DNA from 3 places in the Tardiphaga sp. 862_B3_N4_1 genome. Region 2 is predicted to be linked to each of the others. Evidence: riboswitches for the same ligand, from Rfam matches in the RefSeq annotation. Region 2 holds a riboswitch; each other region holds the start of a gene.

Region 1 (2,197 bases), 3.6 Mb from region 2:
AACGCCTGCTGCCGCGCGGCGCCGGCTCCATCGTCTCGTTTGGTATCAAGGGCGGCCGCAATGCCGGCCGCAAATTCATCGAAGCGCTGAAGCTGACCAGCCATCTCGCCAATGTCGGCGACGCCAAGACACTGGTCATTCATCCCGGCAGCACCACGCATCAGCAGATGGATGCGGAGCAGCTCAAGGCCGCCGGCATCGGCGAGGAGCTGATCCGTCTCTCCATCGGCATCGAAGCCGCCGATGACATCATCGATGACCTCGCGCAGGCGCTGCGCATCTCGCAAAAGGGCTGAGCGATGCAACTCACCGTCAACGGTCACGAGACCTATATCGCGAATGGCGGCCGCGCATTCGATCCTTCCCTGCCCGTAGTCGTGATGATCCACGGCGCCGGCTTCGATCACTCGACATGGGCGCTGCATACGCGCTGGTTTGCGCATCATGGCTTCGCCGTACTAGCGCCGGATCTGCCCGGCCATGGTCGCTCGAAAGGTGAAGCGCTCACGACCATCGCCGATCTCGCAGACTGGACAGCAGCATTGATCGAGGCAGCGGGCACAAAGACTGCGCGGCTGATCGGCCATTCCATGGGCTCGCTGATTGCGCTGGAGACCGCAGCGCGGCATCCCCGTAAAGTCACGCGCCTCGACCTGATGGGCACGGCAGGGACGATGACCGTCGGCCCGGATCTGTTGAAGGATGCCGAAGCCAATCAGCACTCCGCCATCGACATGGTGTCAATCTGGGGGCTCGGCTTTCGCGCCGAACTCGGCGGCAGTCTCGCGCCGGGGTTGTGGATGCATAGCGGCGCGCAGCGCGTGCTGGAAGCCACGAAGCCGGGCGTGCTGTTCGCCGATCTCAACGCCTGCAATACATACCAGAATGCGCTGACTGCTGCGGCCCAGCTCGAAATCCCGGTCACGCTCATCCTCGGCGAGCGGGACATGATGACTCCCGCCAAGGCTGGCAAGACCCTGGCCGCCGCCTTGAAAAACGCCCGCACGGTGATTCTGCCGGGCACTGGCCACATGATGATGGTCGAGCGCCCCGACGACGTGCTCGCCGCGCTACAGCACGAGCAATAGAGTCCCCAACGCGGCGATGGCTGTTGCACCGCGCGGCGCGCTGTGCTTCCTGTCTGTCGTTATCGGTGCCTCCGCAAGGAGGTGAAACGGGAATGCGGTGCGGGGAAATATCCCCTATGCCGCGGCTGCCCCCGCAACTGTAAGCGGCCATTCCAGGTCCACAAAGCCACTGAATTTGCATCGCAGATTCGGGAAGGCGGACCGGGAGACCACCGCGAGCCAGGAGACCGGCCGGTAACGAGTTTCACACTCGTTCGACGGTGGGTCGACGGAAGGGGTTATATGACTATCCGGAATTTGGCCGCAGGCACTGCGGCCGTTGTTGTTCTGTCCTGCTCTCACAGTGCTGCGCAGTCCAGTGCCGAGCAGCTCTCCGAAATCGTAGTGACGGCGGACAGAGCACCCGAACAGCTCAATCGCACTGGCAGTTCGATTAGCGTGGTGTCAGGCGAAACCATTGCGACCAGCAATCCCGGCTCGCTGGTCGATGCGCTGCGCACCGTGCCTGGCCTCGATATCAGCGAAAATGGCGGCCCCGGCGGCACCGCGAATGTGCGCCTGCGCGGCGGCAATACCGGCCAGACCCTGGTGATGATCGACGGCATCCGCGTCAACGATCCCACGGCTGCATCGGGCGACTTCGAATTCGCCATGTTCACGCCCTCCGCCATCGAGCGCATCGAGGTCCTGAAGGGGCCACAGAGCGCGCTCTATGGCTCAGACGCCATGAGCGGCGTGGTCAACATCATCACCAAGAAGGGCTCCGGTCCTGCGCAGGTCAATGTCCGCACGGAAGCCGGCAGCTATGGCACCGTCATGACGCAGGGATCGCTGACCGGATCCAACGGTCCGTGGTCCTATGCCTTCACCGGCGGCGGTCAGCACAGCAACGGTTTCTCGCGTTACGGTTATCGTATCCCTGCCCTCGAAGCACGTTTTCCGAATCTCGAAAACGACAGCTTCGATCGCGTCGGCGGCTCGGCGCGCATCGGCTACGATGCAGGCGAAGGCATCCGGCTTGAGTCAGGCATCGTCCATTCGTTCACGCGCTCGGCCTATGATGCAGCAACGGGAACGCTTCCGGATACGCCGTCAGCGGCGACGCGTCT
Region 2 (2,197 bases):
ATTTCCAGTCCGCCGAATTCGGCAAGCACATCCAGCGGCGCAGTTGCGTCGCTGCGTGCTGCCGCCTTCGTGATCGCCGCGCGCTTGCGCGCCATGCCGGCATCATCCTGCCCGGCGCCAACGCCGATACAATCATCCAGGGGGGCCGGCGCGAGTCGATGAACCACCAGTGCCGATGAGGCCGTGTTGCCAATTCCCATCTCGCCGAGCGCGATGATGTCTGCGCCGGCCTTGATCTCACCGACGGCGATTCTGAAGCCGCGCGTCAGCGCATCGGCCGCGTGCTCTGCCGTCATCGCTGGCTCGCGCGCGGCATTCGCCGTACCCATGCGAACCTTTGCATCGACCAGCTTCGGGTGCACCGGCAGCTCGGCGGCGACGCCGATGTCGATCACGCGCACACCGATGTCATTGGCCGCGGCGAAAGCATTGGCCGTGGCGCGGCCGGCCAGATAGGTCATCACCATCGCGACCGTGACCGCCGACGGATATTGCGACACGCCTTCGGCTACGAGTCCGTGATCCCCCGCGAAGACCAGCAGCACGGCATTGTCGCCGCGGGGCTCGCCCGGATGCCGGATCATGCCGAGCTGCAGCGCCAGGTCCTCGATTCTCCCCAGCGATCCCGGCGGTTTGGCCTTGCCGTCGATGACGGCGCGGATGCCTGCCGCGATCTGCGGGTCAACAGGCGCAATGGCGGGCGGCTGCCACAAGGACTGGGAATAAGCGGGCATAGGGTTCCTTTTCGCGGCCTAACTGACGCAAGACGACCTACAAGGTCAACAGGTCCGGGCGACAGTCCGTCGGCGCGGTTGACCCCGGCGCACCCGGCAGATAGCGTCTTTTGCGATGGTCCTTCCGCGTGGAAGGTGAATAGGGAAGCCGGTTTGAGGCCGGCGCTGCCCCCGCAACTGTAAGCGACGAGCCCGCGCCGGTGCCACTGGGAATTCTTCAGAATTCTTGGGAAGGCGGCAACAGGCTATGACTCGCAAGCCAGGAGACCTGCCATCACGAACTGTGCTTTGGAGGCGTCGTCGGGGCGGGGTGCACCGGACGGGAGCGAACCGACGGCCATGCTGTCGGCGCGATCCAACAAAGCTCGTAGGCCCGTGAGGGCATGAACTGAGCATGTGATGGATCACGACAGCGCCGATATCTCTGGCGAACAAATTTCGGTCGAACCGCCGCGCCCTGTGCCGGCTGGTCCCGTTGTCGTGAGCGTGTGCATCAGCTGCAAGGCCGCCGAAACCGGCACGATCATCGGGCCGGACATGTTCGACGCGGTGAAGGCCGCGCTCGGCGAGGGCGATGCCGCCGTGATGGTGCGTCCGGTGCAGTGTCTCAGCGTCTGCAAGCGGCCAGCAACCGTCGCGGTGACGAGCCCTGACGGCTACACGTTCCTGTTCGGCGATCTGCAGACCGATAGCGGCAGCGCGGCGCTGGTGTCTTTCGTGGAGTCCTATCAGAAGGCCGACTACGGCCTGGTGCCATGGCGCGAGCGCGCCGAGGTGCTGCGCAAGGGCATGGTCGCGCGCGTGCCGCCGATGCGGTGGTCGCCTGAAGATGGGCGTGCGCCGAAATGACCGCGACCTCTACCACGTTGGTGCTGGGTGGTGCGCGCTCGGGCAAGTCGTCCTTCGCCGAAAAGCTGGTCGATGGCATCGGCCTGACGAAAATCTATCTGGCCACTGCGACGGCCGGTGACGACGAGATGCATGCCCGCATCGCGCAGCATCGCAGGCAGCGCGGCGAAGGCTGGATCACCGTGGAAGAGCCGCTGGCGCTGGTCGATGCGCTGACGCGCGAGGCGACGGTCGGCCGCGTCGTGCTGGTGGATTGCCTGACGCTATGGCTGTCGAATCTGATGTTTGCCGAGCGCGATCCGGAGATCGAGGCGAAGCGCCTCGTGCGTTTTCTCGATGTCTCGCGCTATCCAATCGTGTTCGTGTCCAACGAAGTCGGCCTCGGCCTCGTACCGGAGACACCGCTCGGCCGCGCATTTCGCGATGCGCAGGGCCGGCTCAACCAGATCATCGCGGCCGCCGTGCCGAATGTTGCTTTCATTGCAGCCGGGCTTCCGCTCTGGCTCAAGCGTTCCCAGGAGAATTGAATGTCCCGCGTTCCCGTCACCGTCCTCACCGGATTTCTCGGCGCCGGCAAGACCACGCTGCTACGCTCGCTGCTGACCCAGGCTGAT
Region 3 (2,197 bases), on a different contig from region 2:
AGCGGTCGCCGATCTGCTGCTGGTCGTGGAAGATCTCGATATAGTCGCTGCGATTGATGCGGCCCGTTGCGGCGCTGAAGTTGTAGGTCTCGACGTCTTTCCAGTGCCGCTGGCTGTTCAGGTAGTACAGGGTGTTGCGCAGCGTAATGCTGTCTGTCACCTGCCACTCGGTCTTTACCTGGTTCCAGCTGTCCTGATAGCGGATGCTGCTGTCGCCGACATTGTAGTTCCTGAAGCGCAGGGATTCATCGAGCTTGCCGTTGATCAGCGGTGTGCCGAAATAGCGCGACGGGCTGCGATCGCCGTAATCCGTGGAGATCGTCCAGGTGATGTCTTCGGTCTGCTTGATCTGGACGGCGGCATGCACTTCGACATTGGAGGTGTTGTCACGATCGACCCAGCCGTCCGACATGTTGCCGGTCGCGGTGATGCGATAGGCGACATCCTTGTTGATCGGTCCACCGCTATCCACTGCAATGCGCCGGGTCATGTTGCTGTCGAGCGAGATTTCGGCCTGATTGCGCGGCACCCAAAGCGGCAGTTTCGAGATGACGTTGATGGCGCCGCCGACGGCACCTTCGCCATACATCACCGATGCCGGGCCGCGTAGCACCTCAACGCGCTCAGCTGACCAGGTATCATAGGGGAAGGTCAGCGTGCCCGAGCCGACATAGAGCCGTGTGCCGTCATACAGAGTCATCACGGTGCCGTTGCCGGTGAAGCCGCGGGTGTTGAAGGCGATGCTGCCATTGCCCGGCGCCGGGCTTGCGGTGAAGCCGGTGGCGTTCTGTGTCACGGCGTCAATCAGATTCTGCTGGCCACGCTCGGCCATGGTCTCGGCAGAGATCACCTCGACGCTGGCCGGCGTCTGCAGGCGCGTCAGGCCAAGGCGGCTGCCCGTCGACGTCGTGCCGGTGAGGTTGAGTGTCGGTGCCGCGAAGACGGGGCCTGTCGGCGTGGCGACCGGCGCGCCGGTATTGGCGGCGACATTGCGCTGTTGCCGCGAGCGCGCAGCGCGCGATGCATTGCCGTTCGTGGCGCGGCGTGCCCGCTGAGGCGTCGCCGACGGCTGAACGACGACAGGATCGAGCGTCTGGCTCGACTGTGTGGTTTGCGACCAGCTTTCGCTCGGACACAACAAGCAGGAGAGAGCAACAGAATAAAGTAAGGGAGCATGTCGCTTCAACGCGACGGGAGAAACGGAGGTCATGAACAGGACTCGCGGTTACGTGGCACGTCACCGCAAACCAAGTCTCGCCGCCGCTTTCAAACAGGCAGTGTGACTTCCACCAGGACACCCCGCCCAATGTGCTCGCGTGTGACCACGACTGGCGGCAGGTCTCCTGGCTCGCGGGTCACTGCCTGTCGCCGCCTTCCCAGGTGAACACCCAGTGGCTCTTGGCGCAGGCTCGCCGCTTACAGTTGCGGGGGCAGCCGCGGAATCGGGGGATCCCCCTCACCGCATTCCCTTTTGATCCCCGAAGGGAACCGTCACGTTCACGTTAAGGTGAAATTTCCAAATGTGTCAATCAAGTTGCTAGTCACTCGCAACGTGCGCTGACAGGTGTTGATATTGCGCATCACCTGTCATCGCAGCGTCAAGCGATCTGCCTAGAGCCACTGGTGCCAGAGCCAGGATCAGGAGTTCGCCATGGCACTACGTTTATCCCGTCGTCGCTTCCTCGCGCACTCAGCCGCAGCAGGCGCAAGCTTCCTTGCGATGCCCTATCTCAGCCGCGCCGCCGATCGCCCGGTGGTGTCACATGGCATTCAGTCCGGCGATGTCGGGATCAACAGCGGCATGATCTGGTCGCGCGCGGATCGGCCGGCGCAGATGATGGTGGAAGTCGCCACCACCGAATCCTTCAGCAATGCGCGCATGTTGCCGCCGATGGCGGCGCTGCCCGAAACCGATTTCACGGCGAAGCTGCTGCTCGACAATCTGCCCGCGGGACAGGACATCTTCTATCGCGTCAAATTCCGCGATCTCTCGCATACCGACATCGTCGGCGAGCCGGTCATCGGTCGCTTCCGCACCGCGCCAGCGGATCGCCGCGATGTGTCTTTCGTTTGGGGCGGCGATGTCGCAGGCCAAGGCTGGGGCATCAACGCCGAGGATGGCGGCATGGTCACCTATGCCACCATGCGAAAGCACAACCCGGATTTCCTGATCCATTCCGGCGATACGATCTACGCC

Evidence for each region. A riboswitch is a leader RNA that binds a small molecule or an ion and turns the genes downstream of it on or off. The one in region 2 is predicted to bind cobalamin.
Region 1: another riboswitch for cobalamin. It lies ahead of AB8B02_RS17235 (TonB-dependent receptor plug domain-containing protein); the one in region 2 lies ahead of AB8B02_RS00020 (DUF1636 family protein).
Region 3: another riboswitch for cobalamin. It lies ahead of AB8B02_RS25940 (TonB-dependent receptor); the one in region 2 lies ahead of AB8B02_RS00020 (DUF1636 family protein).

The regions. Positions count from the first base shown of each region.
Region 1 is NZ_JBPWQB010000001.1:3,615,903-3,618,099, forward strand. Features, by position in the region: gene AB8B02_RS17225 (O-acetylhomoserine aminocarboxypropyltransferase) at 1-296, shown strand, start outside; gene AB8B02_RS17230 (alpha/beta fold hydrolase) at 300-1,088, shown strand; cobalamin riboswitch at 1,135-1,338, shown strand; gene AB8B02_RS17235 (TonB-dependent receptor plug domain-containing protein) at 1,371-2,197, shown strand, end outside.
Region 2 is NZ_JBPWQB010000001.1:4,354-6,550, reverse strand. Features, by position in the region: gene cobT (nicotinate-nucleotide--dimethylbenzimidazole phosphoribosyltransferase) at 1-734, opposite strand, end outside; cobalamin riboswitch at 834-1,024, shown strand; gene AB8B02_RS00020 (DUF1636 family protein) at 1,134-1,583, shown strand; gene cobU (bifunctional adenosylcobinamide kinase/adenosylcobinamide-phosphate guanylyltransferase) at 1,580-2,110, shown strand; gene cobW (cobalamin biosynthesis protein CobW) at 2,111-2,197, shown strand, end outside.
Region 3 is NZ_JBPWQB010000002.1:1,821,209-1,823,405, forward strand. Features, by position in the region: gene AB8B02_RS25940 (TonB-dependent receptor) at 1-1,210, opposite strand, end outside; cobalamin riboswitch at 1,317-1,508, opposite strand; gene AB8B02_RS25945 (alkaline phosphatase D family protein) at 1,652-2,197, shown strand, end outside.